DNA from 2 places in the Pantoea dispersa genome. Region 1 is predicted to be linked to the other one. Evidence: predicted binding sites of a transcription regulator. Region 1 holds the regulator's gene; the other holds the start of a gene.

Region 1 (4,664 bases):
CGTCACCGGCCCCTCATTCAGATTCTCCGGCGCTTCCAGAATATTGCTGTCGTTGCCCGGCCCGTCGTAAGCCAGCCGCTGCTGACAGCGCTGCAGCGCGATTTCACAGGACTGCAAATAGCGCTCCGCCAGCTTTGGCGTCAGCATGGTGTGCTCGCGCGCCAGAATGGTCATGGCGTTGATGTGCTCGACGATAAACTGGCTGTGAGTCACCCACAGGCGCATATCTTTCAGATACTGGAAGTTAAAGCCCGGCTCGGTGGACGCCTGGTTGAGCGAGTTAAACAGCGCGTTGTGCGCCTGGTTAACCTTGACGCGCTGATACGCCAGCTTCTCCGGCGCCTGCTCCGGACCGAGCAGCAGGCGCAGCGCCTCCTGATACGCTTCCAGCGCGTCGTGCGCGTTATTGCGCAGCAGCCCGCTCTGCCATTGCGGCCATAGCCAGATCATGCCGGCGAAGGCAATCAGGCAGCCCATCAGCGTATCCATCATGCGCGGCAGCAGAAACTGCGCGCCGTTCAGCGACAGCAGCTGCAGCGAATACACCGCCGTTACGGTAAAGCCAATCATCGACCAGCCATAATATTTACGCGTGATCAGATAGCTGGCGAGCGTGATGACCAGCATGGTCAGCAGGGCAATCGACTCCGGAACAGCAAAGCGCAGCGACGCCGCGGCGATCAGCAAGCCGGCGAAGGTGCCGAGCGCGCGGTGCTGAATGCGCACGCGCGTGGCGCTGTAGCCGTTCTGGCTGACAAACATGATGGTCATCAGAATCCAGTAGGGCTTGGGAATATTGAAGAACAGCGCCAGCGCGCTGCCGAACATCAGCATCACGGCGAAGCGCGCCGCCGTCCGCAGCGCGGCAGATTTTAGCGACAGGTAGCTGCGCAGCGCCGGCAACAGCGGCAGGCGGCGCTGGCGATCGGCCATCAGGTCGCGGGTATACAGCGGCTTCTGCGTGCGCAGCACGCGCGCAATGCGGCTGAAATGGTAGAGGCAGAAATTACCGACCGGATTATCCGGGTGCTGCCGGGCAATTTTCTCCAGCGCGCCGAGCGGCTTCTCCATGTGGAAGCGTTCCGGCAGCTGGTGATAGAGAATGGCATCGGCCAGCACGCGCAGCCGTGCCGAAATGATTTTCGCGTTCCAGCGGATCACCGCCTCGGCGTGGCTCTGCTCCACCAGCTTTTGCACCTCTTCCGGCTGGTGCAGGCTGACCGAGATGTGCTCCTGCAGATCGAGCGCAACCTGAAAGGCGCGCGTCAGGCGTTTATGACTGTTATCACGGCTGGCGGACAGCATATGCATTTGCTGGTAGCAGGTGGTGATCAGATCGACCGCTTTCTGCTGGCGCGCCAGTAGCGGCGGCAGCGCTTTTTCCGGATCGGTCAGCTGCGTCAGCAGGGTGTATTTGGCGTCGCAGTAATCGGCCAGCTCGCGGTACAGCAGGCTAAGGGTCTCGCGCATCGGCTGCTCTTTCCACAGCCAGAACCAGAACCAGTTAAACAGCCCGTACCACAGCGTCCCGCCGATATACAGCAGCGGCGGGACCCACATAGGCATACGGCCGACGAGGCTTAAGGTAAAGATGGCGGCGATCAGCGTGCCGGGCAGCAAACGGCCATGCAGCGGGCTGATTTCACCGGTCACGCCCACCAGCAGCGGTAACACCAGCAGAATCAGCGGCAGCGGCACAGCGTAAGCCGTGAGGTACTGAATCAGAAAACTGCCGCTGGCGAACAGTGCGCCGCCGACAATCAGCCGTTTGAAGAACCGCTTGTGTGGCGTATCCAGACCGGCGATGTTGCAGCAGGCCGGCACCAGGGAGAACAGCAGCCCTTTTTGCAGATCGCCAAACAGCCAGCCGAGCGCCACAGGCAGGCACAGCACCAGCGTTTGCCGCAGCGCATAGTTAACTTCCGGATGATAGATGATTCGACGCCACATCAGCTCATCGTAAACAGAAACGGCGCGATGTTGCCATCACGCCGTGGGTGAGAAGAAATCAGCGGGTGCCGTAAACGACGATGGTTTTGCCGTGTGCGGAGATCAGGTTCTGATCTTCCAGCATTTTCAGGATACGACCCACGGTTTCGCGTGAGCAGCCCACGATCTGACCAATCTCCTGACGGGTGATTTTAATCTGCATACCGTCCGGGTGGGTCATGGCATCAGGCTGTTTCGCCAGGTTGAGCAGCGTTTGCGCGATACGGCCGGTCACATCGAGGAAGGCAAGGTTGCCGACTTTTTCAGATGTTACCTGCAGGCGACGCGCCATCTGCGCCGACAGGCGCATTAAAATATCCGGATTGACCTGAATCAGCTGACGGAATTTTTTGTAGGAAATTTCAGCCACTTCGCAGGCGGTTTTCGCACGTACCCAGGCGCTACGCTCCTGGCCCTCTTCAAACAGGCCGAGCTCACCGATGAAATCCCCCTGATTGAGGTAGGAGAGAATCATCTCTTTGCCTTCTTCATCTTTAATCAGTACCGCGACGGAACCTTTCACGATGTAGTACAGCGTTTCCGCTTTCTCACCCTGATGGATGAGGGTGCTTTTGGATGGATATTTGTGAATATGGCAATGGGACAGGAACCATTCGAGTGTAGGGTCTGTTTGCGGTTTGCCGAGAACCATTCGCTATTATCCTCTGTTGTAATCGTGCCCAAAATACAGGGGGCAGTTTTCCCTGTCAGGCGGTGAAATCGTCCAGCGTTTCCCGTGAGGGACAGTTATTCGGGGGTGGATTCGTAAGCGATGCTTTTGATTCGTCCCGCTTTCGTCTTTCGTGACGAAAATATTTTCAGCACTGTTTGTAGCATAGCTTTTGCAACCTGTCTCCTGTTGTCTCGCTTCAGCAGGTGGGGGATGCGTCTGCATTGCTGTTTGTCAGGTGAAAGCGTACTCTGGCGGCAAAACCGCCGCTTCAGGAGAAAGAATAATGCAGGCACGAGTGAAATGGGTGGAAGGGCTGACCTTTCTCGGAGAATCCTCATCCGGTCATCAGGTATTAATGGACGGCAATTCCGGTGATAAAGCGCCCAGCCCGATGGAGATGGTGTTGATGGCTGCGGGCGGCTGCAGCGCGATTGACGTGGTGTCGATTCTGCAAAAGGGGCGCAACGATGTCGCCGATTGTGAAGTCAAACTGACCTCAGAACGCCGCGAAGAAGCGCCACGCATTTTTACGCATATCAATCTGCATTTTATTGTCAGCGGCAAAGCGCTGAGCGATAAAGCGGTGGCGCGCGCGGTGGATCTGTCCGCGGAGAAGTACTGCTCGGTCGCGATCATGCTGGGCAAGGGCGTCGAGATAACGCACAGCTACGAAGTCGTCGAACTGTAATCCAGCCGGGAGCGCGGCCCTGCGCTCCCGATCTCATTACCTCCCGGCGAAACTGGCGCGTTAGCCTGCGCTATTCAATGCGTTTTCCTTCAATCAACCGCTGCACCAGCGGCGTCATGATTAACTCCATCGCCAGTCCCATCTTGCCGCCCGGCACCACCAGCGTATTCATGTGGGAAATAAACGAGCCCTGGATCATCGCCAGTAAATAAGGAAAAGCGATGCCCTCCAGGCCGCGAAAATGGATCACCACAAAGCTCTCATCCAGCGACGGGATCTCACGCGCGGCAAACGGGTTCGAGGTATCCACGGTCGGCACGCGCTGGAAGTTGAGGTGCGTGCGGGAAAACTGCGGCGTGATGTAGTTGATGTAGTCTTCCATCGAACGCACCACCGAATCCATCACCGCTTCGCGCGAATGGCCGCGCTCGCTGGTGTCGCGCACCAGTTTCTGAATCCACTCCAGATTAACAATCGGTACCACGCCAACCAGCAGATCGACATGTTCCGCCACGTTATGCTGCTGCGTCACCACGCCGCCGTGCAGGCCTTCATAGAACAGCACATCGGTGTTTTCCGGCAGCGGCTGCCACGGTGTAAACGTGCCTGGCACCTGATTCCACGGCACCGCTTCATCGTAGGTGTGCAGATATTTGCGCGACTGGCCGAGTCCGCTCTGACCATAGTCGCGGAAAGTCTGCTCCAGTAGGCCGAAGTCGTTGGCTTCCGGGCCAAAGTAGCTGATGTGACGCCCGAGGTCGCGCGCCTTACGAATCGCCATGTCCATTTCCGGACGGGTATAGCGATGGAAACTGTCGCCTTCTACTTCCGCCGCGTGCAGATCCAGCTGCTGGAAAATTTTACGGAAGGCGAGACTGGTGGTGGTGGTTCCGGCGCCGCTGGAACCGGTAACGGCTATGACTGGATGCCTGGCTGACATAACAGCGCTCCCTGTGAAGTCCGGCGATGAGCATTGTTACCACGAATTGCCGCCTGACGCATTAGCCGCGAAATTCACGCCGCGGCATAATATTGACCGATTCATGCAATTCTGACCACACCAGTACCACCTCGCCCTGCTTGAGCTGGCGGCGCACGTCGGCCACTTTCTGCGTCAGGCTGCGCTCCTGCTCGCCATAATCGGTGCCTTCACGCAGCACAAAACTTTCTATCAGGTTTTCCAGCGTTGTCGGGTCGAGTTCTTGCCAGGGAATAATCACAATTACATATCCAGATAAGTTGAGAGCCAGTCCGGCACGCGCTGCTCCAGCCACATTTTGGGTCGCAGCAGGCTGCCGCTCACGAAGCCGACGT
Region 2 (4,664 bases), 350 kb from region 1:
TTTACCGCCCGCGAGGCTGGTCCCGCCCAGCACCACCGCAGCAATCGCATCCAGTTCATAACCGGTGCCCGCCGTCGGCTGCGCCGAAGAGAGACGCGCCACTTCGATGGTGCCCGCCAGCGCCGCCAGCAGGCCGCACAGCGAATAGACGATGACTTTAACGCGGTTAACGTTGATGCCGGACAACCGCGTGGCCGCTTCGTTACCGCCCAGCGCATAGATATAGCGGCCGAGGCGGGTGTGATGCAGCATGTACCACGCCAGCGCGAACACCACCGCCATCAGCCATACCGGCGTCGGAATGCCCAGCGGACGGCCAATGCCGAGCCAGCCAAACAGATCGGCGTTATCGCTGAAGCCGGTGTTGATCGGACTGCCGTTGGTGTAAACCATGGTGACGCCGCGCAGCAGCAGCATCATCACCAGCGTAGCGATAAACGCCTGCACCTTGCCGCGCGCCACAATCACGCCGGTAATGGCACCAATAAAGGCGCCGAGCGCCAGCGATGCCGCCACGGCCACCAGCGCATTAACTTCCAGCCCGACAATCGATGCCGCTACCGCGCCGGTCAGCGCCAGCAGCGAGCCGACCGAAAGGTCGATGCCTGAGGTCAGAATCACCAGCGTCATGCCCACCGCCATGATGGCGTTGACCGACGTCTGCTGCAGGATGTTGAACATGTTGGGCAGCGTGAAGAAGTTCGGGCTCTGGCTGGCGACCACGGCGATCAGCACAATCAGTGCGATCAGCGATTTCTGCTCCAGCAGCCAGGCTTTGCTGAACCAGCGACGGCTGGCAGGTAAGGTTTGGGTACTCATACAACTAACTCCTCGCTGTGTTGCTTACCGACCGCCGCTGCCATCAGGGATTCCTGGGTAGCCTGCTCACGGGAAAATTCGCCACTCAGATGGCCTTCATGCATCACCAGAATGCGGTCGCTCATGCCCAGCACTTCCGGCATTTCCGACGACACCAGGATGATGCTCAGCCCTTCGGCTTTAAACTGGTTAATTAACTGATAGATCTCTTTTTTCGCCCCGACATCGACGCCGCGCGTCGGCTCGTCGAGGATTAGCACATCCGGGCGCGTCATCAGGCCACGCGCAATCGCCACTTTTTGCTGATTACCGCCAGACAGCAGACCGATCGGCTGCATCATTGACGGCGTTTTCACATTGAACAGGCGGATAAAATCGCCCACCGCCAGCTGCTCTTCGGCGTGCTTCAGGCCGCCATCGGCGCGGCTGAAGTAGCGCAGCGCGGTCAGCGACATGTTCTCTTTGACCGACATACCGAGCACCAGTCCGTCACGCTTACGGTCTTCCGAGATATAGACGATGCCGTTGGCCAGGCCGTCCTGCGGCGAGCGGGTGACAATCTCGCGGCCGTTGAGCGTCACTTTGCCGTGCGTACGCGGCAGCGCGCCGTACAGCACCTTCATTAATTCGGTGCGGCCCGCGCCCATCAGACCGGAGATGCCCAGAATTTCGCCCTTACGCAGGGTAAAGCTGACATCTTCTACGCCCGGTCCGCTAACGTGCTCGACCCGCAGCCGCACCTCGCCCGGTGTCTGATCGAGATGCGGATACTGATCCTCAAGCTTGCGGCCGACCATCATTTCGATCAGGCCCTCTTCGCTGAGATCGCCTACCGCGCGCTCGGCAATAAACTGGCCGTCACGGAACACGGTGACGTCATCGCAAATCTCAAAGATCTCTTTCATGCGGTGGGAGATATAAACAATGCCGCAGCCCTGCGCTTTCAGCTCATTGATGACGCGGAACAGCGACAGGGTTTCGGTATCGGTCAGCGCGTCGGTCGGTTCATCCATAATGATGACCTGCGACTCGAAGCTGAGCACTTTGGCGATCTCCACCATTTGCTGGTCGCCAATCGACAGATCACCCACCAGCTTGTGGCTGCTGAAGCGCAGATTGAGGCGCTTTAACAGCGCATCCGCCGCGGCATACATCTGTTTCCAGTCGATGCGGCCAAAGCGGTTAACGAATTCACGGCCGAGGAAAATATTTTCCGCAACGGTCAGCTGCGGGATCAGGTTCAGCTCCTGATGGATGATGCCGATGCCGGCTTCCTGAGACGCTTTCGGCCCGGAGAACGTCACTTCTTTGCCCAGCCAGTGCAGCGAACCGGCGTCCATGCTGTAGATGCCGGTCAGCACCTTCATCATGGTGGATTTGCCCGCGCCGTTCTCTCCCACTAACGCCATCACGCGCCCGGGATAAACCGCCAGCGACGCGCCGTTGAGCGCCTTCACGCCGGGAAATGATTTTTCAATTCCCCTGAGTTGCAATAACGGTTGCATAGCGGCCTCAGAAAGTGACGCCCGCGCTCAGGATGACATTCGCATACGGAGAGCACTCTCCGCTGCGAATGACCGCCTGACTGCGCTGAGTGTGTTGTTTGAACTGTTCATGGCTGGTGTAACGAACGCTAATCACATTCCCCTGGTGCTGTTGCAAGGCTTCGAGCACGGCGATCAGCTGGCTATGGAGTTGCGGATTGTGTTGTTGGATCTCTTCCGCTATCAGGGCGCTCTCAACCTGCATCTCCTGCGTGATGACCTCCACCACCTGTAAAAAATCGGGCGTACCGGGCGTAAGCGCCAGATCGATGCGCTGTGGACCGGCCGGGATCGGCAAGCCCGCATCGGCAATCGTCAGCGTATCGGTATGCCCGAGGCGGGCAATCACATGAGAGACTTCAGCGTTTAACAGGCGACCTTTTTTCATTTATTCCACTCCACAGCGAAACGTTTCGCTGTCTGGCAGTGTATTAAATGTACATGGCAACTCAATGACGGGATCACGGAAATGTGATCCCCATCGAAACGTTTCGCCTGGGCCGGGGAAAATTTGAGTTTGGCGGGATGGCGGAGCCCACGACGTGGCTCCGCAGGGGAGGTTAGGGCAGTTTACGCACCTGTTTAACGTCCAGTTCAATCGAATTGAAATCCTTATCCAGTTCGCCGGTCAGCTCGACCTGATCCTTCGGCGTAATGGTCTGGCCGTTCCAGCGTTTGTGGTCGATCTCCACTTTCATGCTGCCGCTGCTGTCGCGGAACAGATAATCTTCATCGCCGATCTGCTTATCAAGCTGGCCGCGCACGGTGATCCAGCTGTCATCCTTCATCTCTTCGGCCTGTTTTACCGTCACCACACTGCTGTTATCGGCCTTAAAACCGCCGGCTTTAGCCTGAGCGGCTGGCGCGTTAGGGTCGACAAAGCCACCCTGCTGGGCGGCTAACACCGGGGTTGCCGCCAGGGCGATAATGGCGAACAGCGCTGCACTCTTTTTCATTTTTCACCTCATTTCCATGTCTGTGCGGATTACGGGAGCTATTTCACCACAGGGTTCTTAACAGGATCTTAAGGGAAAAAAAGAGGGAAAAAATAAGCTAAAACGGGCGAATGACGCTGTACAAGCGCGCATCTGCTTCGTATAAACCCCCAGGTAACCGGGAGAAACGCATGCGCATTTTATTAATTGAAGACGATACGCTGATTGGCGATGGCCTGAAGGTCGGCCTGACCAAACTGGGTTTCAGCGTCGACTGGTTTGTCAGCGGCGAAGCCGGATTTCAGGCGCTCAACGCGGCGCCATGGGATGCCGTGGTGCTGGATCTGTCGCTGCCGCAACGTGACGGGCTGGACATCCTGCGCCAGTGGCGTGAGCAGGGCGCGGATGTCCCGGTGCTGATCCTCACCGCACGCGATGCGCTGGACCAGCGCGTGCAGGGCCTGCAACTCGGTGCCGACGACTATCTGTGCAAGCCGTTTGCGCTGACGGAGGTGGCCGCGCGTCTGCAGGCGCTGATTCGTCGCCGTCACGGTCAGCTGCAGCCAGAGCTGCGTCACGGCGGGCTGGTGATGGCTCCCGGCAGCCACAGCGTGACGTTGGATGGCGAACCGCTCAGCCTGAAAAGCCGTGAGCTGGCGCTGCTGGAGCTGTTCCTGCGCAATCCCGGTCGCGTGCTGACGCGCGCGCAGCTGGAGGAGAAACTGTACAGCTGGGACGACGACGTCTCCAGTAACGCGGTCGAAGTGCACATCCACCATCTGCGTAAAAAGCTTGGCAGTCAGTTCATCCGCACCGTGCACGGCATTGGTTACACGCTGGGAGCGGCAGAATGAGTCTGTTCCTGCGACTGGCCATCGGCTTTCTGCTGTTAATAATTCTGTGTGGTGCCAGCGCCACCTTTAGCGCATGGCAGCAGACGCGCGACACCGTTAATGAGCTGTTTGATACCCAGCAGATGCTGTTCGCCAAACGCCTGCTGGCGCTGGATGCCAGCCGTCTGCAGGCCGCCTCGCTGCCAAAAACCAAAGCGATTTTGCGCCACCATCGCGGCGATCAGGATGACGACGCGCTGGCCTTTGCGCTGTTCAGCGCCGACGGCAAACCGCTGCTGAACGACGGCGAAAACGGCCGCGATTTGCAGTTTACAGCGGATCGTGACGGCTTCCACGATGGTCGCCTGCGTGGCGATGACGATCGCTGGCGGCTGCTGTGGCTGACCTCAGCCGATAAGCAGTGGCGCGTGGTGGTCGGACAGGAGTGGGAATATCGTGATGACATGACGCGCGATCTGGCACTGAGCAGTCTGCTGCCGTGGCTGGTAGCCATGCCGCTGATGCTGCTGTTG

What was found. Region 1 encodes CRP, which controls carbon source genes, mostly activating them, when cyclic AMP is high. Its sites were predicted from a motif close to ATGTGANNNNNNTCACAT; they were not measured.
Region 2: rbsD (D-ribose pyranase) is a predicted target of CRP. The motif match lies at 2,833-2,850, and genes of this name have one in related genera.

The regions. Positions count from the first base shown of each region.
Region 1 is NZ_CP082346.1:293,762-298,425, forward strand. Features, by position in the region: gene K7H94_RS01305 (YccS/YhfK family putative transporter) at 1-1,950, opposite strand, end outside; gene crp (cAMP-activated global transcriptional regulator CRP) at 2,009-2,641, opposite strand; gene K7H94_RS01315 (OsmC family protein) at 2,946-3,350, shown strand; gene K7H94_RS01320 (phosphoribulokinase) at 3,421-4,290, opposite strand; gene K7H94_RS01325 (YheU family protein) at 4,352-4,570, opposite strand; gene K7H94_RS01330 (hydrolase) at 4,573-4,664, opposite strand, start outside.
Region 2 is NZ_CP082346.1:3,959,902-3,964,565, forward strand. Features, by position in the region: gene rbsC (ribose ABC transporter permease) at 1-819, opposite strand, end outside; gene rbsA (ribose ABC transporter ATP-binding protein RbsA) at 816-2,324, opposite strand; gene rbsD (D-ribose pyranase) at 2,332-2,751, opposite strand; gene K7H94_RS18480 (YgiW/YdeI family stress tolerance OB fold protein) at 2,924-3,319, opposite strand; gene qseB (quorum sensing response regulator transcription factor QseB) at 3,490-4,152, shown strand; gene qseC (quorum sensing histidine kinase QseC) at 4,149-4,664, shown strand, end outside.